Regions from separate parts of the Wukongibacter baidiensis genome, predicted to be linked through region 2. Evidence: riboswitches for the same ligand, from Rfam matches in the RefSeq annotation. Region 2 holds a riboswitch; each other region holds the start of a gene.
The links. Region 2 has a riboswitch for cyclic di-GMP ahead of R9X47_RS22150 (HD-GYP domain-containing protein). Riboswitches for the same ligand answer to the same signal wherever they lie in the genome.
Positions count from the first base shown of each region.

Region 1: another riboswitch for cyclic di-GMP. It lies ahead of R9X47_RS09885 (Na-translocating system protein MpsC family protein); the one in region 2 lies ahead of R9X47_RS22150 (HD-GYP domain-containing protein).
Region 3: another riboswitch for cyclic di-GMP. It lies ahead of R9X47_RS10655 (methyl-accepting chemotaxis protein); the one in region 2 lies ahead of R9X47_RS22150 (HD-GYP domain-containing protein).

Region 1 covers NZ_CP138202.1:2,191,612-2,199,103, forward strand. Annotated here, with positions in the region: gene R9X47_RS09865 (chemotaxis protein CheW) at 1-1,009, opposite strand, end outside; gene R9X47_RS09870 (chemotaxis protein CheW) at 1,011-1,460, opposite strand; gene R9X47_RS09875 (methyl-accepting chemotaxis protein) at 1,498-3,777, opposite strand; gene R9X47_RS09880 (PAS domain S-box protein) at 3,793-4,242, opposite strand; gene R9X47_RS09885 (Na-translocating system protein MpsC family protein) at 4,442-4,804, opposite strand; cyclic di-GMP riboswitch class I at 4,977-5,062, opposite strand; gene R9X47_RS09890 (iron-containing alcohol dehydrogenase) at 5,277-6,437, opposite strand; gene R9X47_RS09895 (MerR family transcriptional regulator) at 6,461-6,862, opposite strand; gene R9X47_RS09900 (NifU family protein) at 7,098-7,319, opposite strand; gene R9X47_RS09905 (nitroreductase family protein) at 7,364-7,492, opposite strand, start outside.
Region 2 covers NZ_CP138202.1:4,891,019-4,898,510, forward strand. Annotated here, with positions in the region: gene R9X47_RS22110 (hypothetical protein) at 1-710, shown strand, start outside; gene R9X47_RS22115 (EutN/CcmL family microcompartment protein) at 748-1,026, shown strand; gene R9X47_RS22120 (4Fe-4S dicluster domain-containing protein) at 1,044-2,390, shown strand; gene R9X47_RS22125 (BMC domain-containing protein) at 2,387-2,935, shown strand; gene R9X47_RS22130 (hypothetical protein) at 2,951-3,286, shown strand; gene eutM (ethanolamine utilization microcompartment protein EutM) at 3,426-3,707, shown strand; gene eutH (ethanolamine utilization protein EutH) at 3,754-4,857, shown strand; gene R9X47_RS22145 (cupin domain-containing protein) at 4,912-5,361, shown strand; cyclic di-GMP riboswitch class I at 5,572-5,656, shown strand; gene R9X47_RS22150 (HD-GYP domain-containing protein) at 5,791-6,888, shown strand; gene accB (acetyl-CoA carboxylase biotin carboxyl carrier protein) at 7,099-7,492, shown strand, end outside.
Region 3 covers NZ_CP138202.1:2,350,352-2,357,843, reverse strand. Annotated here, with positions in the region: gene R9X47_RS10670 (3-methyl-2-oxobutanoate dehydrogenase subunit VorB) at 1-478, shown strand, start outside; gene R9X47_RS10665 (thiamine pyrophosphate-dependent enzyme) at 478-1,224, shown strand; gene R9X47_RS10660 (2-oxoacid:acceptor oxidoreductase family protein) at 1,226-1,771, shown strand; cyclic di-GMP riboswitch class I at 2,122-2,209, shown strand; gene R9X47_RS10655 (methyl-accepting chemotaxis protein) at 2,534-4,771, shown strand; gene R9X47_RS10650 (hypothetical protein) at 5,174-5,668, shown strand; gene R9X47_RS10645 (carbon starvation CstA family protein) at 5,747-7,363, shown strand.

The DNA of each region.
Region 1 (7,492 bases), 2.7 Mb from region 2:
ATTTGCTTACTAAAGGATCTCCTTTATATCTCCTCTTAAGTTCATCGCTAATCTGATTTAGTGCCTCTTTATCGATAATAAATTCTCCAACAAGATTAAGTAGTTTGTCTATCTTGTTTACATCAACTCGTATTGTTGAGATTTCTTTCCTTTTGACACTTCCCTGTTTTTCAACTATCTTTACGTTTTGGGGAGTCATAACTTCTTTTTTTGAGTCTCTAACTTTTTTTATAACTATCTTTTCAATCTCAGATATAGAGTTGATGTTTTTATATATTTCCTCATATTCTTTCTGGGTAGCAATAACAATTTTGAATGTATTTTTGAAGTCTTCGTCGGGTAATTGCTCAAAATCAATTGGGTCAGTTGTTATGATATCCCCTATTCCCATCAAATTATTTGCAATTAGAAAGGCTTTAACGGATTTCATCTTAGTATTACTACTCATGATTATAATTATTTTATAAAGCTTTAATTCTAAATCAATTTTTTCACAAAGCGCCTTTTCATAATCGCTTAATTCTAAATCTATATCATCAATCTCTTGAGCATCATTTTTTTTATCTAACTCTTCTTTTCCATCATCTAGTACTACTTGTTTTTTCTCTGATCCTTTTCCATTCTTCACTATATCGTCTATTTCTTCTATAAGTTCATTTAGATCTATCACACATTCTTCACCTTTACTTAGGCTTTGATGAATATATTTAAAACCATCGATTCCTTTGAAGAAGATATTTAAGATATTTACATCTATGTATATTTCCTTATCTCTAATTTTAGAAAGTAGATTCTCCAGACTATGGGAGAGCTTTTCCATTTCTTCAAATCCCATAGTCGCTGAAGCTCCTTTTATCGAATGGGCCATTCTAAAAATATCATTAATAGTTTCCATGCTTCCATTCCCATTCTCAAGCAGTAATAAATCCTGTTCTATTTTCTCAATTTGTTCCTTAGTTTCTTCTAAAAACATAGAATAATAGACATCATTTATATTAAATTTATCCATACTATTTACCCCTTTTTAGGTCGTCACTAGTATTAAGCAGTTTATCTATATCCAGTAAAAATACCATTCTTTTGCCTTTCTTTCCCACTCCTGTGATGTAGTTAGAATCAATAGCAATTTCCTCAGGCGGCGCAGAAAATTCCTCTTCTTCAAATGTTATAACGTGGGATACACTATCAACTAAAAATCCAATATTCTTAGAGTCGATTTTTACAACCACTATTCTTGTTTGCTTATCTAGCTTCTTAAGCTCGATTTTAAACTTCTTTCTTAGATTCACTATTGGAACCACATCACCTCTTAAGTTAATTATTCCTTCTATATGTTCAGGAGTCTTAGGTACCTTTGTAATTTCCAGTTCCTTTAGTCTATTGATTTCACTTACCTTAAGTATATTAAGTCCATATTCTTCACTGCCCAAGGAGAAAACCACATATTGTTTTTCAGTCATTATTTCCCCCCTCTTTAAATGTTTTTTATTCTCGTAGTTATATTTTGAATTGAGATACAACCTCTACTAATTTATTGGAATGATCCGCTAGGCTTTCTGCCGTTGCAGCAGTTTCTTCACTACCAGCAGACACTTCCCCGCTCATATGATTGATATTTTCAGTGGTTGCTAATATTTCTTGACTTGCTGCCGCTTGCTCCTCAGCTGCACTAGCAACTTCTTGTGATATAGAGTTTAAACTTTCTACTGTAACAACTACTGAATCGATTGACTGTATTTGATATTGTACTGCCGTAGAAACTTGAGTAGATAATTCATTAACCTTTTCAATAGCTTCCATAATAGACTTACTTGCAACAGTCTGCTCTTCCGTAGATGAAGCTATTTCTTTAATTAGACTTGTAGTAGTATTTATTGCTTCAAATATTTTATCTAAGGCTATACCAGTATCCTTTACTAGATTAACTCCATTGTCTACCTGCTTTGCTCCTTCGTTTGCCGTACTAACTGCATTATCTACCTGTTCCTGTATTCTTCTGATTAAATCTGTTATATCCTTAGTAGCTTCGCCTGACTTCTCCGCCAATGCTCCTATTGCCCCTGCTACCACAGCAAATCCTTTTCCGTGTTCTCCTGCTCTGGCAGCTTCAATTGACGCATTTAGGGCTAGTAGATTGGTTTGTTCTGCAATGTCATCAATAACCTCAACTATATCTCCTATCTGTACTGCAGCTTTACCTAAACCTTTAATTACTTGGGTTAAATTCTCCATCCCCTTATTTATACTATCCATTTCGGTGATTGTATTGCTCACTGCTTTTTTACCTTCATCTGCAATCTTTACAGTATCCTCTGCTTCTTTACTTGCATTGTTTGAGTTACTAGCAACAGATTCTATTGAAGTATTCATTTGTTTTATTGCACCCATAATATCCACTATATTTTCTACAGTCGCTTGTGTACTTTCTTCTACATCGTTTGAGGTCTTTCTCAGCTCCACTACAGAATTATTTATATCACTTGTGTTATGGGCCATTTCACTTGCACTTTCAGCAACCTCTCCTACTGATCTACTCATTTCATTCATCGTATTTGTTAATTCCCCTATAAGGGTTGATTGATTTTGTGCTGAAGAGGCCATTTCCTCGGAAATACTGCTTGTCTCTTGAGAAGAACTTCCTAGCTGATTTGCGGTTGCTAAAACTTCTTCCATTGCATTTCTTTGTCCATTTATCATGTTATTAAAACTGTTCGCTAAATCCCCTATCTCATCTCTTGTCTTTACATCAGCAGTTACAGTAAGGTCTCCGCTTTCAGCCTCTGACATCAAGTTCATCAATGTTTTAATAGGATTTGTAATTTGTCTAGATACATAGTAGGCTACCAATATTCCTAGTATTATACCGGCTATTGATATAGCTAGTGTCTTATTTCTAATGTCTACTGCAGTCGCCATATATTCCTTTACAGGTATATTTACAGCTACAGACCAGCTTCCAACAGGCTTGTACATATTAAGCTTATATATCCCCTCATATGTATAAAAACCGTAGTGCTCTTCACCATTTATCATTCTTTTAACTTGTTCATTCAACTCCGTACTACTGCTAGATCCTAAATTTTCTTTCAGTATCTTATCTTCCTTTGGATGCTGAAGAAGCACTCCCTTCGAGTCAATCATATATGCATATCCAGTTTCCCCTACATTAACTTCCTTCACAACATTTGATATACTTTCAAATTTGATTACTATCCCTATTACACCTACTATTTCTTTACTGCTTGTTCTCAATGGAATACTATAGATAGTTACAGGCTTATTTGTTAATTTAGACATTACGACTTCATTCCAATAGCTTTTACCTGTTATACTTTCTCTAAAATATTCTCTCTTAGATACATCAATTCCAATATTTGCACCATCACTTGAGTCAAGTATCACTGTCCCACTATTATTTATAATTACTATTTCTTCAGATATATCTTCAATTGCTCCTCTAAATTCCTTCAAGGTTTTTTTGGTAAGTTCCAAGGTTTCATTATCTACTTGACCACTTTTAACTTCATCTGAGTATTTTATAATGGATGGCAATTGACTCAATGTGTTACTAAGTTTTTCAATGCTATTCATCTCAAGTTTTATCTTATCAACTACTCCATTCAGCTCAGTTTTCAGATTGATTTCAGCCTCATGCTTTAAGCTGCTGCTGGTACTTCTGTAGGAGTAAAATCCTACTGCCGATACCGGCACAATAATTAAAATTAGAAAATACACCATTAATTTTGACATTAATCTAAAACCTTTTTTAGTTTGCATGCTATTGCCTCCCTCTTAAAAATTTATTTGTTCAACTTCAGTCAAGTCTTTTACCACCTTAGACATAATATCAACAGCTCTTTCATAGGTTCTTAAAACCTCCTTTTGTTCTGTAAATTCTCTTATGCATTCTACTAAAAAAATCTCATCATTTACTTCCAGTATAGTAGTTTGAATATCAACATCTATTAATTTTTCATCCTTAGTTTTATGTTTGGTTATAACTCTATGATTCTTCTGTTCATTGAAGAAATACTTCATGATTGCATCTACCCTTTGTTTTTCATCTTCCGGAACCTTTAAGTCCCTTATATAAAGATTTTTAAACTCTTCATCACTATACCCATATAAATTGACAGCCGCTTCATTAGAAAAAACCACTTTATATTTTTGATTGAAAATAAGTATTGGTATAGGCAGATAGTTGAAAAAGTTAATATCACTCCACGTCATTTCTTTGGACATGTTTTCTCCTCCTTAGCCACTTTATAAAAATTACTCAGATTAATCGAACCCCTTCGTTTTGGTCGGATTTCTCTTTGAGAAATAACCTCATATAAAAAACCAGCATAATATACGGTATCGGATTTGATACCATCTACTACCCCGGTGTACGTCAAGCCAAGATTTTATCTTTTTTTCTTGTCAATCAGTCCTGCCAGCCTTATTCAATTATTAATGTTAGCTTCGCCACATCTTCAATTGGGCTTCTATAAGCAAAAAGAAATTTAACTTCCTTTTCGACTATCTCAGATATATATTCTTCGATAAAATTTATATTTTTTGCAAAGAATCTCTCTCTTATTTCATTAACAAACCTTATATCCTCAGGATCCTTATTTCCTAATAAGCTTTTTTCTATGTCTACAAGATATCCCTTAAACTCCACCTCAATAATATCCTCTAGTATTTTCACTTTAATATTTTGAGGTCCTCTGCCAAGTTTATTCTTCATAAAGTTAGACATAAAGCTGATTATTTTATTCTGTTGTTTTATTCTTTTAGCCTTAAAGGTCGCAACCGCCATATAATCACAACTTTACTATAAATTTTTGGATAAGTTAATTATACAATCTGCTCAGATTACTAAGCATTTAATCTGGGTTTAAATATATAAAAGGCATCTATGATTTCATAGATGCCTTTTTTGACATAATAACTAATGGGTATCAAAAATAACCCATATACGTTAATGTTCCTTCGGCAACCTGTCAATCATAGGATCTTATCCCTTAGACACATGGCTTTGCGTCCTTACCTTTCAGTAAGTTTGCCATTATCGTTTCAAACTTTATTCTATTGTTTTTTAGTACACTTTTAATCTTTATAGGTCCTTTGTACTATTTACTATAATTCAAATATATATTATTTAATGTTTAATGTCAACAATTTTTGCCAAAGTTAGATTTAATTTTAACAATTTCTCATATAAAATTATTTTTTTATACAAACTACGACATTTAACTACGAATTTCGACTTTTAAAACAAGCTCTATTTGCTATTTTGCAAGTTCGTATATTTCCTTAATAGCATCTTTATCAAGCTTTACATAGCTACCTATTGTATTTGACCCAGCAGCCTTAAGAGCCATTTCTTCAAAACGGTCATCACTTATATCAATTTCACTTAATCTAATAGGCATTTCTATGGATTTAAGGAAGACCTCAAAGCGACGAATTCCCTCTATTGCAATCTCTTTATGGTTTTCAGGATTGTACTCAACATCCCATACTCTCACTGCATACTGGACAAGCTTATCAGGATTCTTTTGTAAGCAATATTTCATCCATGCAGGAAAAATAATTGCTAGCCCAGCTCCGTGGGCAATATCATATATACCACTTAGCTCATGCTCAATATTATGTGACGCCCAATCACTTTCACGGCCTGTATCTAACAGACCATTGTGTGCAATGGTGCTTGCCCACATTATTTCTGCACGTGAATTATAATCTTCTGGTTCTTTTAATGCCTTTGGAGTATTATGAATCATTGTTTTTAATGTTGCCTCGCAAAGACGATCTGTAAAGTCTACATTCTTTGTATTTGTAAAGTATCTCTCCATTACATGGGCCATGATGTCTACAGCTCCACATGAAGTCTGATAAGCTGGTAATGTAAAGGTTAATTCTGGATTCATGATGGCAAACTGAGGGCGCAGTACCAAACTCCCCATAGCTCTCTTCAGCCACCCTTCTTCATTTGTAATGACCGCACCATTACTAGTCTCGCTACCTGCCGCAGGTATAGTTAATACAACACCTATTGGTAATGCTTTACTTACGGCCGTTCCACTAAAGAAGTCCCAAACGTCACCATCATATACAGTTCCTGCAGCAATGGCCTTAGCAGAATCAATAACACTTCCTCCACCAACGGCTAATATAAAATCAACACCTTGTTCTTTACACATTCTAATACCTTCCCTAACCAGTGAGAGCCTTGGATTAGGCTTTACACCTCCAAGTTCTATAAACTCTATATTTTCATCTTGAAGACTCGTAACTATTCTTGAATAGAGGCCAGTTCTTTTAATACTACCGCCACCATAATGCAATAGAATTTTCTTACCATATTTCTTAGATTCAATTCCTACAGTCGATTCTGTCCCTTTTCCAAAGATGATTTCCGTTTTGTTATTATAGTTAAAATCTAACATGTTTTCTTCATCTCCTTATTACCCTATTTATTATCTTCATTAGACCTTGTAGAGCATTGAGAGCATCCACTATGGCCTAAGATTTCTATCTTTTTGTCAATTTTATCAAGATACTTATTTAACTTATCTAGATCCTCTAATACTTTTTGGCGATGCCTCGTTAAAATCTCTTTTTTACGAGAGATCGTCCTGTGAGTATTGTTTTGATCATGCAAATTAATAATATCTCGAATATCGGCTATCGTCATACCCGTTTCCTTTAGACAACGAACAAACTCAATCTTTCCGATATCATTATCGCTGTACACCCTTACACCATTTATATTCTTTTTGATTGGCGGAATAAGACCTTCTTTTTCATAATATCTCAATGTATGTGTGCTTAAGCCTACCTTCTTAGATGTCTGACCTATAGAATAGCTCATTCTATCACCTCAAATTTTTAGAAAAACTCTACTAAGATTATTATATAGGTTAGAGTAAACTTTAAGTCAAGGTCTTGTTATAAATAACATTTGACTTTTACAAACTAAATTCTGACATATATAGTCAATAAGAAGAAAGTCTTTTATAAAGATTCCCAAAGTAGGCTTTGTTTAAACACTTAACAGAAATTATAAAAAAGTAGTCAACATTGTGCAATGTTGACTACTTTTTTATCTATACACCAACTACTTCTTTTACTTCAGGTATTTCTTGTTTCAACACTCTCTCAATTACCATTTTCAATGTCATAGTTGCTCCTGGACAACCTCCACAAGCACCCTGTAATTGAACTTTTACAGTACCATCATCACTAAAACTTACAAACTTAACATCCCCGCCATCTCTTTGAAGCATAGGACGTACTTTTTCTAATGTTTCAATTATTTTATTTTCCATCATAAATCCTCCTCTCTTTCACTTCAAATTTTTTACTAAAGCATTTATCTTATATATTGTATTGTATTTTCTCTTCGCTTTGGTGCGTTTGTAGCTCTCACTTCCTTATACCCTAGCGCTACTGCATAATATGGCTTATATCCTTTAGGAATATTTAATCTCTCTTTGTATTC
Region 2 (7,492 bases):
GTTTAATAAAGATTATAACTGAAGAAGTCATTAAGAGATTGAGTATTTTGAATCAGGAAAGGCATCAAGAAAAGGCTGAGAGCATTTTAATCTTAGATAGAGTGTCAGAGAAAAAACAAGATAACTATGAAATTATTAAATCGAAATGGAGCAAAACTAAATTTTTGGATGACTATCTTCGTGAGGATGGCATAGATTTATTTGATTATATAATTGTCCCGAATCTATCAAATAAGGATTTAGCCAGTATAGCTGTGGGAAATCCTCAAAGTGAAATTTCACAGATTATAATAGAATCTATTTTTCTGGGAAAGACGGTAATAGTCTTAGAAGAAGGAATATGCTATAGAGAGTTTGAGAGCACTGCTAACAAAAACTTTTTCAATATGTTTAAGGCCTATGAAGAAAAGATAGTTGGTTTTGGTGTAGATGTTGTTAGAGAGGAAGAACTTATGGCGTATCTAGATAAAGGGGCCTGTAAGGAAGAGGTAAAGGATGAATCTAAGCCAGAAGCGATTAAAGCTCAGAAACAAGAAGGGGCAGAAGTAACTCAGAAAGCGACAATTAGCAGAAAGTTGATTTCAGAAAGAGATATTGAGAAGTTATGGAATAGAGGATATAAAACTATTTCTACCGATAAAAGATCAATTATTACACCCCTTGCGATAGATTTTATCAGAAGGAATGAAATCAATATCATAAGGAAGTAGTTAGACCCGGAAACATTCACAAGGAAGGAAGATACCTATGATTATTGGTAAGGTTGTGGGAAATGTTTGGGCCACTAGAAAAGAGGAAGCCCTTAGTGGACTTAAATTACTTGTAATAAAGCCAGTAGACTATTATAGCCAAAAAGAATTTCAAACCTTTGTGGCAACTGATTGTATAGGGGCTGGAGTCGGTGAAACGGTTTTAGTTGTAAAGGGAAGCTCAGCTAGAAAGGCTATTGATAAAAGCGATGCTCCTGTTGATGCCACAGTAGTTGGGATTATTGATGAGGTGGAAGTGAATAAGAGCGTATTTTAATAGATAGGGGTGAGAAAATGGATTTAATAGAAAAAATATTTGATGCGGGAGTTGTCGGAGCAGGTGGTGCTGGATTTCCTACCCACATTAAGCTTAACTGTAGTGTAGAGTATCTAATTATTAATGGAGCAGAATGTGAACCCCTATTGGAAACGGATAAATACTTAATGAGAACAAATAGCTTTAAGATGGTTAAGGCAATGGAAGAAGTAGGTAAGAACATTCAGGCAAAGAGGTTGATAATAGGATTAAAGGCAAAATATAAAGATGAAATCAAAGAGCTGAGAAAGACCATAGCAGAATTAAACTCAAATGTTGAACTATTTTTACTGGATAATTTCTATCCTGCAGGAGATGAGCAAGTATTAGTTTACGAGATTACAAAGAGATCTATACCTGCAGGTGGAATTCCTTTGGACGTCGGTGTTGTCGTATCTAATGTAGGCACCATGGTGAACACCTTTGAAGCTTTGAATGGAAATCCTGTAATAGAGAAATATGTTACCGTAATCGGAGAAGTTAACACCCCTTGCATATTGAAGGTACCAATAGGTATTAGTGTAGGCAAGTGTATAGAAGCTGCAGGTGGCTCACTTCTAAATGATTACGCTGTTATTCTCGGTGGACCTATGATGGGAAGGCTTATATATAAAGAAGAAATACACAAAGAGTTCATAACAAAGACGATTGGAGCACTTATTCTCATACCCCGAGACCACTACATTGTAGATAGAAAAGAATTACCAATCAAGCATATAATCAATCGGGCGAAGACCACATGTATTCAATGCTCCATGTGCACTGACATGTGCCCTAGATATCTAATAGGTCACAAGCTCAGACCACATAGAATAATGAGAAGCATTGGAATGTCTGAAGGTAATGAAAAAATCCTAATGGAGGCTTTAATCTGTTGTGAATGTGGCATATGTGAATTGTATGCCTGCCCAATGGGGTTATCGCCTAAGACTATGAACGTTTATGTAAAAAATAAATTGAGAAATGAAGGGATCAGATATAAGAAGGAGCAGAGGCAGACTATTGCCAATGAAATGAGGGAATATAGAAGGATTCCAGTGGATCGATTGATTTCTAGACTTGGCCTTAGAAAATATAAAGGGATTGATATTGCAGGTCCATTTGAAGTAAATGTACCCTGTGTTCACGTTTCCTTAAGGCAACATATAGGCAAACCAGCAAAGCCAATAGTATCGGTCGGAGATAGGGTTTCGAAGGGAGAAATAATCGGAAAAGTCAAAATTGATGAGCTTGGGGCCAATATACATTCCAGCATAGATGGAAAAGTATGTGAGGTATCTGATTGCATAGTCATTAAAAGTGTGAATGATGAGGTGATTCTATGATAAGAACGATAGGATTATTAGAGCTAAACAGCATAGCAAAGGGCATTGAAACGGCTGATTTTATGATAAAGGCAGCAGAAGTAAATCTACTTAGAGCCAATTCGATATGCCCCGGGAAATATATTGTTCTTATCTCAGGGGATGTAGGAGCGGTTAAGGCGTCAATTGAGGTAGGTTTAGAGATTGGCGGAGAATATGTAGTAGATAGACTTGTACTTCCAAGTGTTCACCCGCAATTGATAAATGCAATTAATGGGACTACGGAGATAGATGAATTTAGAGCTCTAGGAGTATTAGAATTTTTTAGTATTGCAGCATCCATCGTATCTGCTGATACCGCTGCCAAGGCTGCATTAGTAGACCTAATTGAGATAAGACTTGGATTTGCTATAGGAGGAAAAGCATTTGTTACATTGACCGGCGATGTAAGTGCCGTAAGAGAAGCAGTTGAGGCAGGAGCTAGGGTTGGGGCAGATACGGGAATGTTAGTTAATAAAGTAGTAATTCCTTCTCCAAGAAAAGAGTTGTTCAATGAGTTGTTATAGGAAGGGAGGGATAATGTGAAAAAACTTGTAACCAAAAGGAATGTTCATGACTTTCTAATAGAGGGTGAAGATAAGTTTTATGTCGATAGTTCAACGATTATAGCTCCGGGAGCTAAAGATATTCTTAGAAATAAGGGAATTGTCATCGTTTATGGAGAGCGTGAAGAAGCTAAAACAAATGAACCTCAAAAGTGTGATGAGGTTAGTAATCTAGATGATGACAAACAGGATGAAAAAGAGTTAAAGATAATAAAGATCATCACAAATCTACTGGCAGATGAATTTAACATTTCTGATGTAGATGAGATTAAAGAAGTGACTTCAAAGGTTTTAAAGAGAATTAATGAATAATTGAATTGCATAATTCTGACTTGGCACAATTGCATAATAAATGTGGTAAAGATCGAAGGCCTTTAAGACTATATGTAGTAGTAGTTTTTTTTAGATGGTAATTATGCAATTTGCTCAAATAATTAAGGAGGAGATATATATGGCAGTTATGAAGGCATTGGGAATGATAGAAACGAAGGGATTGGTAGGTGCTATAGAGGCAGCTGATGCAATGGTTAAGGCAGCAAATGTTACCTTAGTAGGAAAAGAACAGATAGGTGGAGGCTATGTAACAGTAATGGTAAGAGGCGATGTAGGAGCAGTAAAAGCGGCAACAGATGCTGGTGCAGCAGCGGCCGACAGAGTAGGAGAATTAGTATCTATACATGTTATTCCACGGCCTCATATGGAAGTTGAGGGAGTCTTACCGAAAAGCGAGTAAAGATAAGTTATTAGTAAAAAAATAATTGAATTAAGGGGGAGAATTTATGAGCATTAATGAAATTATTGTCTATATTATGGTATTTTTTATGGCTCTTGGTGCCATTGATAAAATATTAGGAAACAAGTATGGTTTAGGTGAGCAGTTTGATGAAGGTATCATGGCAATGGGTTCCCTTGCAGTTGCAATGGTAGGGGTTGTATCTTTAGCACCGGTACTTGCAAATATATTGAAACCAGTTGTAGTACCTCTTTATACGGCTTTAGGAGCTGACCCAGCAATGTTTGCAACAACTCTTTTAGCAAACGATATGGGTGGATATCCCTTAGCTATGGAATTGGCACAAAGCCGTGAAGCAGGACTTTTTGCAGGTTTAATACTGGGTGGTATGATGGGGCCAACTATTGTTTTTACAATTCCTGTAGCCCTTGGAATAATCAAAAAAGAAGATCACCGATTCTTAGCAACTGGTATATTGGCAGGTTTAATAACTATTCCTATTGGATGTTTAGCAGGCGGAATCGCAGCTGGATTCGAACTATCAATGATATTTAGTAATCTGGTACCAATCATCATAGTTTCATTGTTATTAGCATTTGGATTATGGAAAATACCTGAAAAGATGATAAAGGGATTTACTGTATTCGGTAAAGGTGTTGTTGCTGTAATTACTATCGGTTTAGCTGCAATTATTATTGAAACCTTAACGGGAATAGTTGTAATACCAGGTATGGCTCCAGTTTCCGACGGTATAGAGATCGTAGGTTCTATAGCACTAATGTTGGCAGGAGCATTCCCAATGGTGCATTTTATTACAAAGGTATTTAAAAAGCCCCTACTTAAAATGGGTAGATTGCTAGGTATGGGGGATGTTGCAGCTGCAGGTATGGTTGCATCCTTAGCAAATAATATACCTATGTTTGGTTTGATGAAGGATATGGATGACAGAGGAAAGATCATTAATGTTGCCTTTGCAGTAAGTGCTTCATTTGTATTTGGAGATCACCTTGGTTTTACTGCAGGTGTTGCAAAGGATATGATATTCCCAATGGTTGTTGGTAAGTTAATTGCAGGTGTTACAGCAGTAGTTTTGGCAATATTTATAGCTAATAAGTCACTAAAAAATACATCAGAAAGTCATGCAAAATAGAATTAAAATTCTATGGACATGGATATTAGCTGTAAAGGAGGGGGATCAATACTAATGAGCGAGATGAATAAGGAAATTCTAGAAGAAATAATCAAGAGAGTTATCTCAGAACATATAAATCAGAAACAAGACGAGTTTGTTAAGCACGTAGATGAAAGCGGAGTTATTTCAATAAAGACAGATACAGTAAAGCCCGAAAAGTTTGATACGGGTAAAGAGGGAGATGAAGTATATCTAAAGGATGTATTATCATTAGAGGAAAGTCCAAGACTCGGATGTGGAGTAATGGAAATGAAGGAATCATCCTTTGACTGGACACTTAAGTATGATGAGATAGATTACGTTATAGATGGAACCTTGGAAATAATAATAGGAGATAGAAAAGTTGTTGGTAAAAAGGGCGATATACTACTAATTCCTAAAAATACAGCTATTAAATTTAGTACACCTGATTTTTGTAGATTTATCTATGTAGTTTATCCAGCCAACTGGCAGGAACAGTAATTAGTTTGTGAGGATACCGTGTTTATTATGAATATGGTATCTTTTTTTTTGAAAGGAGAAACTTCTAATATAGTACAAAAATAAATTAATTCAGGTTAATCTTATAGGCCTAAATACATGTTGAAAATACCGTAAATATGTAGTAATATAAATCTTAGTAAATAGTGATTTAAAATAGTATGTAGTATATATAAAACTTAATAATGATTACCACGATAATGGCAAACCTATCGAAAGATAGGGACGCAAAGTTATGTGTCTAAGGGGGTAACCCTATGATTGACAGACTGCCCAATGGAAATTAGCATAAATGAGTCTTAGATTAAGTAATTATGATATAACTCATTAATTGTTAGATTACAAGAGGCATCTATGAAATCAATCATAGATGCCTTTAATTATAAAATAAGCATGGATTAAGGTGATTTTATGAGAATTGTATCGTCAAAGCATTTAAAAGTTGGAATGGAATTAGGAAAACAAGTATATGATTCAGATGGAAATATTTTATTACATAGAGGAGTAAAATTAACCGGTGGCTATATAAAAAATCTACTTAAAAAAAATATACCGGCAGTTTACATTGATGATGAAATATCGGCTGGAATTGAGATTGAAGATGCCATTGATCCTGAAGTTAAGATTCAAGCCATTGAAAAAATTAAAAATTTATTCAATACAATGACCCCTAAAAAGCATGAAAAGAATAAAAATGCTTATGTTTCCGATGAGTCATATACTGATGTAAAGGGTATTATAAATCAGATTATGAATAATTTAAGGAAGAATAGCGGTAGTTTATTCAATATGGTAGAAATAATGAGTACTGATTTAGCAACTTATAATCATAGTGTTAACGTTGCGGTATTGTCAATAATGACTGGAAGAGCCATGGGACTTAATGAAAATCAGTTGATAGATCTAGGCATAGCAGGTCTAATGCATGATATAGGATACTCCCATATCCCTTCTGAAATAATAAATAAACCTGGGAAATTGTCAGATGAAGAGTATGAAACTATCAAAAAACATACCGTATATGGATATGGAATGGTTAAAGAGAATATGAATATTTCCGCTATAGTAAAGGCAATAATACTAATGCATCATGAGAGGTTAGATGGAAGTGGATATCCTTTAGGAGTAGAAGGGCGCAAACTTAATAAATTTATTAGAATAGCATCGATATGTGATATGTTTGAAGCATTGACCTCTGATAGAGCCCATAGAGAAAGAATGCAAACCTATAAGGCACTAGAGCTTTTGTCAGCAGAGACAACGGTAAAATTAGATCTAGAAATATATAAACATTTTATAAATAATATTGCAATATTTCCTCAAGGGACAGGTGTAATTCTAAATACTGGTGAGAAGGGAATAGTAGTAGATAATAATAAGGATAATCCAACAAGACCTAAAATCAGGCTTGTATTCAATAAAGAAGGAAGTCTGCATCCCGATGATAAGGTTATAGATCTAATGAAGGAGCTTACTAAATTCGTTGAAGATACATGTGAATTAAGATAATTTTTATATTTGAAAAGTTAAATTATATCAAGAAGGTAGAGCAGTGTTGCTCTACCTTTTATTTATATAAATTTTTGTTAGAAAAAAAATGTATATATAAAGTATTTTTAAAGATCCTATGAATAATAAGAATTATATGATATAATAATAGCATCATATATTAGTACCAGGTAATAATATTAAGCACTAAAAATGTGTAGGAGGATATTTATGAACGTTAAAGATATAAAGGAATTGATATTAACAATTGATAGAACATCTATACAAAATGTAGAAATAGAAGAGAATAGCTTTAAAATAAAAATCTCAAAGTCAGTTATTAAGGAAGACAGAATTTATGAGGTAAAGGAAAAGCCAGAAGTTATAGAAAGACCAGTACAAGAGGAAGTATATGAAAGTAAGGAAGTAGAAACTGAGGATTTATACATAGTAAAATCTCCTATAGTTGGAGTTTTTTATGCTTCACCTAGTCCAGATGCAGATCCATTTGCAAAGGTAGGAGCTCATGTTAAGAAGGATCAGGCACTGTGCATTATTGAAGCCATGAAGATAATGAATGAAATTCAAAGTGAGGTAGATGGTGAGGTTGTAGAAATCCTAGTAG
Region 3 (7,492 bases), 2.5 Mb from region 2:
TACAGATGGAACAAAGGGTAAGAGAAAGCCAAACATTATCAACTCACTTAGACTTGACCCAGAAGCATTAGAAGAATTAAATCATGAAATTCAAAATAAATTAAGAGAAATTGAAAAGAACGAAGTTAGATATGAAATGTACAACATGGAAAATCCAGACTTAGTATTATGTGCATACGGTACTACTTCAAGAATAGTTAAGAATGCTATTGAATTACTAAAGGCTGAAGGAATAAATGCAGGTTTAATAAGACCTATAACTTTATGGCCATTCCCACATAAGGCATTTGATGAAATACCTGAAAGCGCAAAGGGTATCTTAACAGTTGAAATGAGCTGTGGACAAATGCTTGACGACGTAAAGATTGCTAACAACGGTAGATTACCAGTAGGCTTCTACGGTAGAGTTGGTGGAATGATTCCATCTCCACAAGAAATCGTTGATAAGGCTAAAGAAATGTTAGGGGGTGCTAAGTAATGGCTGTTGTATTCAAAAGAACAGAAGGGTTAACTGAAACTCCTTTCCATTATTGCCCTGGATGTACTCATGGAGTTGTCCACAGACTAGTTGGAGAGGTATTAGAAGAGCTTGGAGTATTAGGAAAGTCAATTGGTGTTGCACCTGTTGGATGTTCAGTTTTAGCATATGATTACTTTAATTGTGATATGCATGAAGCTGCTCATGGTCGTGCACCTGCAGTTGGAACTGGTATAAAGAGAGTACATCCTGATAGCGTTGTATTTACTTACCAAGGAGACGGTGACTTAGCGTCTATAGGTACTGCTGAAATAATTCATGCGGCACATAGAAGTGAAAACATGACTACAATATTCGTAAATAATGCAATATATGGTATGACAGGTGGACAAATGGCTCCAACTACATTACCAGGACAAAAAGCTACAACTTCACCTTATGGTAGAGATACTAAAACTACAGGTATGCCTCTTAAGGTATCTGAAATGCTTGCAACTATTCCAGGTGCTACTTTCGTAGAAAGAACATCTGTGCATAATGCAGCAAACATAAGAAAGACTAAGAAAGCTATAAAGAAAGCCTTTGAGCATCAATTAGCTGGTAAAGGTTTCTCAATAGTAGAAATATTATCTACATGCCCTACTAACTGGGGATTAACTCCAGTAGAATCTCTTAAGTGGTTAGAAGATAACATGATTCCATACTATCCACTTGGAAATTTCCGTACCCCAGAGGAGGCTGAGTAATATGACAACTGAAAGAGTGATTTGTGCAGGATTCGGTGGCCAGGGAGTTATGTCGATGGGACAGTTACTTTCATATGCTGGAATGATTGAAGAAAAGCATGTATCATGGTTACCTTCTTATGGACCTGAAATGCGTGGAGGTACAGCTAACTGTAACGTAACTGTATCAGATACTCCAATAGGTTCTCCAATCATAGCTCATAATGCTACAGCAGCTATAGTTATGAATCTACCATCATTAATAAAATTCGAATCAGAATTACAAGCTGATGGAATGGTTCTAATAAATAGCTCACTAATAGATAGAAAACCTGAAAGACAAGATGTAAAGGCTTACTGTATCCCAGCTAATGAAATAGCTGTGGAAATTGGTAACAGTAAAGTTGCTAATATGGTAATGCTAGGAGCATACTTAGAACTTACAAAGGTTGTTAAGGTTGAAACTGTTATAGAAGCTTTAAGAAAGGTATTTGGACCTTCTAAAGAGCACTTAATTCCATTAAACCAAGAGGCCCTTCAAAGAGGAGCAGAAGCTGTAAAAGCATAATAATATTAAGATTTGACTTTAAAGCAGGCATATATTGCCTGCTTTTTGCGTTGTAAAATGAATATTATGTAGAATTATAGCTGCTAAACATCAAGACTATAGAATAGTTTCTGGGAAGTGGTACTTTAAACCTAGGGATTAGGACTTTAGACCTAATTTTTCTGAAAGGTATGTAATCGTGGTTATCCAGAAGGAAAAAAAGAGTATGTGTCGAAATTTTAATATAGTATCATATTTATGGCCATTTATATGTTTTTTTAGAAAATGACGTCAAGTATCGAAAAATATGGTATAATTTTAAGGGAAATAGTAATACAAAAGTTCATTGATAATAAAAAAAAAATCAAGAGATTTGAGAAGGGCACATCTATCGAAAGATAGGGTCGCAAAGCTATGGGTCTAAGGAATAATACGTTCTATGATCGCCAGGTTGCCAAAATATATATTTGATATAGTTGTGATAAAAATTTTACATGACACTATATGAATATCAAGGCATCCGTTTTATTATGGATGCCTTAATTTATATAAAAAAGTCTTTAATGGCGATTTTCAAAGTAGACTTTGTTGAAATACACAACAGAAATTATAATTTGTAAGGGATTTATAATTTCCTATGTGTTAAAAAAATAGATTGCCTGTATAGGCACGCTAAGGGGCAACTCTAGGCTCTAAAGTGAAAATATAATATGGGATTGGGACGCAGAGTTACATGTAGTAGATGGTATTATTATGTTTATAAGTTATGGAGGTAGGTGGAACATGCTAAAGAAGATGAAGGCAAAAAAGAAGCTAAGCCTAAAGAAGGTAAACTTCAAGAAAAAGCCGAAGAAAACGAAAACTGAAAAGAAAGTGACACCAGAAAAGAAGATGAACTTTAGCAAAAAATCGAAGAAAGTGAAAAACAACAATCTAAGTATCAAGGCAAAACTAATGATATTTTCCTTGATTCTAAGTGTAGTTCCAATCTTAATAGTTGGAGGATTTTCCTACACTCGCTTCCACAGCACAATAGAAAAAAAGGTAGGTGGGCTTACGGAGCAACTATCAACACAAAATGCACTCATACTAGATTCAAAGCTAGAAGATATCGAAAAGGCAGCAATGCTTGTAAAATCAGATCGAGAGCTTCAAAAGGTTTTAGCCACAAGAAACTATGCTAATCAACATGAAAAGTTAAAAGATACAAAAAAAGTAGAGCAGGTACTATGGAATGTAATCCTATCAACTCCAGATATAAGATCGATAACTGTTCTTAGACTTAACGGAGAGGTAATAAGTGCTGGAAACAATAAGGATGTAGCAGAGTTTTTAAAGGATGGAAAATTTACTAAGACTGATTTATTCAAAGATGTGAGCAATTCAAAAAATCAAGTTTTCTGGACACCTGGTTTATTAGGGCATTACGACAAGATACATGCCATGAGAGAGGTTTCAGATTACTATAACATTAGAGCAGGGATTGTAATCCTAGAAATCGAGACAAAAACCGTTGAAAAATTATTTAGTAATATAAATATGGGTGAAGGATCAGAACTATTAATAGCTGGCAAAGATGGAACTATCATCTATGGTGAAGAAGGCGTAGCAGAAGAAAAGGCAGAACCAGCTGCTGAAGGTGAAGAGGCAAAAGAAGCTGCCGAGGAATCAAGCGAAACACAAACAAAGGTTGTGGATGAAGAAGATGCAGAAATGAATAATATCTTCACAGCTAATATACCTGAAGATTCACAATCTGGATCATTTCTTCAAGATGATGGACTAGTGGCATATAGTAAATGTGCGAATGGATGGACGATCCTATCGGTTATCCCAATGAAGTCACTAATGGGTGATGTAAATCAAGTAGGTCAAATGACTATAACTATCGCTATTGTATGTGTTATAGTATCAGTACTTCTATCCATATACATAACATTTAGCATAACAAATCCTCTTAAGAAAATAATGGGACTTATGACTAAAGTTCAAGAAGGAGATTTAACAGTTAAATCAGACCTTGTTGGAAAGAATGAAATTGGAAGGCTATCTACTGGATTTAATCACATGATAGATAGCATGAGAAACCTAATAAAAGATACCAACGCAACCTTTAAGTCTGTTGAGAACAGTACAAAGAATGTGGACGATATTGCAGAGCAATACACAATGGTATCTGAACAAGTAGCTGTATCAGTTGGAGAAATTGCCAACGGAGCTTCAGAGCAGGCTAGAAGCGCTGAGGATGCTACAAATACAATGAGCCAGCTGTCAAACAGAATAGACAATATGGTTCATAGTATAAAGGTAGTACATGAGGCAACAGATAAGACTAAAGAAATAAGCAATAACGCTACAAATACAGTTAAGAGCCTTTATGAAAAAACTGAAGAATATGCTCAGATATCTGGAGCAACTAAAGAAACCATTACACAGCTGAAGGACAGCGTGTCCGAAATAATCAACATAGTTGACCTTATAAAGAGCATAAGTGATCAGACAAATCTTTTGGCACTAAATGCAGCCATCGAAGCAGCAAGATCAGGAGAGGCTGGTAAGGGCTTTGCCGTTGTTGCCGATGAAATAAGAAAACTAGCTGAGCAATCAAAGGATGCAACAAATAAAATAACTGACTTAGCAAATGAAATAAACACAGACGTTACAAGCACTGTTCAATCAGTTGAAGCAGGAGAAAAGATTTTCGGAGAGCAGCACCTTGCAGTATTCGACACAGATTCAGCCTTCAAGAATATCATAGACTCCGTTGAATCCATTGTTCAGGAAGTAAATGAAGTAGGTAAAGCAGTAGAAGACATAACAGAGTACAAAAATATGACCATAGATGCAGTGGAAAGCATAGCCGCAGTTACAGAGGAGTCAGCAGCAGGAACAGAAGAAGTTATGGCTTCAACTCAGCAACAAGCAAGCTCCTCACAACAACTAAGGGATATATCAAAAGAACTGATTGACTTAGTAGAAAGCTTAAACCAATCAATGGATAGATTTAAAGTAGATGAATAAAATAAATTAAATTGAAAACCTATTAAGACAAGAAAGCACTAGCCTTTCTTGTCTTTTTCTTTTCTAAGATAAAAAAATTGTGGCAGATAACATAAATTGCTAAAGAAGTTGAAAATGTGACTCGGGGACGGACCCATCTGACACGCGCTCCCCAGTGTGTCCGTGGGCCTGTCCCCGTGTCACGTTTTCCAAACTCTAACGAAAAAACTAGCATCTCAAAAACTATTAATTGAAAATAAAAAAAAATCGGGAAATAATACTGGAAATAAAGGTAAAATACAACAAATGTTGAATACTATATTTACTCATCAAAGGAATGGACTAAAATATTAATTATGTAAGAATTTTCCAAAATACAGACATAAAAATAGCTTTACAGAATAAAATAGAGTTGGTGATGATATGGAATTTAAAGACTATAAAGAAAACATCAAAGATCGACTTTCCAGGTATTTTAATATAGAAGAAAAATATACATATAGTAATAAGGAATTCGATCTCTTTGCCGTTTCAAATGTAAGAAATGAGAAATACATGGCTAGCAAAAAACTAACCATATACGCATTTGAAAATGATCAATATTGCTTCATGAAGCATTTCAAAGAACTAAGCAAAGATGATCTTGAAGAAATTATAAAGATTTTAAAAGATAGCATTATGGATTATGTCGATCCACATCATGAACATATGTCGAGTACAATAACAGGGATATTGGTAGTAGATGAACTGAAGGAAGATAATTTGATAAAAAGCATTCAAAAATTTAAATATCAAAAGAGCTTTGCATTTGGCCTAAAGGGGTGGGCCGATGTGGGGCTTATACTTGTTGATCTAAAGAAGGGAGAGGTTTTCACAAGCCAAAAGGCTAAAAAGGTCGATAAATTCTATCGTCCATAAATCCAGAGTATCCATAGAAAAGGGAAAAGAAGATTCTATGAATAATCTGGATTAAAATAATAAAAAGGGGGATTCAACATGAATGCATTATTATTAGTAGCCTTTGCAATTATTGTATTTGCTATTGCTTATGTAACCTATGGTGCATGGCTCTGTAAACAGTGGGGAGTGGATTCAAAGAGAAAGACTCCAGCTCACACAAAAAATGATGGAGTCGACTATGTGCCAGCAAGCTCAGCAGTTCTTCTAGGACACCATTTTGCATCTATAGCCGGAGCAGGACCTATTGTAGGACCAATAGCTGCTGCTATATTTGGATGGTTTCCAGTAATGCTTTGGATTATCATCGGTGGTATCTTCTTCGGTGGAGTACAGGACTTTGGATCACTATTTGCATCCATAAGACACGATGGTAAATCCGTAGGTCAGATTATCGAAGTAAACATCGGAAAAGCAGGAAAGAAACTATTCTCAGTATTTGCATGGTTGGCATTACTACTAGTAGTAGCAGCCTTTGTTAATATCGTTGCAAGTACCTTCGTAAAGGTACCTCAGGCAGCTACAGCATCAATATTATTTATACTTCTAGCTGTAGTATTTGGATTTGCAGTATATAGAAAGGGTGTTTCCTTAACCATAGGTAGTATCGCGGGCGTTCTACTACTATTTGCATGTATATGGTTAGGTATGAAATTCCCTATAAGCCTTGGATTAAACACTTGGATAGTATTACTATTAGGATATATATTCATAGCATCGGTTACACCGGTATGGATACTTTTACAGCCTAGAGATTACCTTAACTCCTTCCTGTTATATGCCATGATAGGTGGAGCAGTTATTGGACTATTAATGTATAGACCATCACTACAACTAGCAGCATACAATGGATTTAAGGTAAATGGAACGTATCTATTCCCAATGCTATTTGTTATCGTTGCATGTGGAGCAATATCGGGCTTCCACTCACTGGTTGGTTCAGGAACCTCATCAAAACAGATCTCTAACGAAAAGGATGCTAAGCTAATCGGTTACGGTGGTATGCTTATAGAGTGTGTATTAGCCGTTATAGCTTTAATCACTGCTGGATACGTTGGAGCAGATAAACTTAAAGAATTATTAGCAGCTGGAGGACCAGTTAACGTATTCTCCGATGGAGTAGGTAGATTCATGACATCAATCGGTATTCCTATGGAAGTAGGTAAGCCATTCGTAGCCCTAGCTATTTCAGCCTTTGCATTAACAAGTCTAGATACAGCAACAAGGCTTGCGAGATTCGTATTCCAGGAATTCTTCGAAGATGATACAAAGGAAGTTCAAAGTATCCTAGCTACCAACAGATTCGTATCAACGGGTATAACCGTTGTATTAGGTGGATTACTTGCCGTTGCTGGATGGAAACAGGTATGGCCTCTATTCGGAGCATCAAACCAACTACTAGGAGCCATAGCCCTACTTGCAATGGCAGTATGGATGACTAACATCGGAAGAAATAACAAGATGTTCGTATACCCAATGGTATTCATGTTCGCAGTCACACTAACAGCACTAGTTCTCCTAATCAAAGGAAACATGGCAGCAGGAAACTTCATCCTAGTTGGCTTCGGTATAGCACTATTCATCCTAGCATTAATCCTAATCTACCAAGCCTTCACAGTTCTTTCAAAGAAAGGAAAGAGATCTCAAAAAGCTTAAAGTTGAGAGCCTAACGGAGACTAAAACATAACTAAAAATATCAAAAAATAACCAAGGGCTGCGATCAATTCCGCAGCCCTTAAATTATTATTAAAGATCATTTACCAACCGAGATAAGTCCAACCAAAA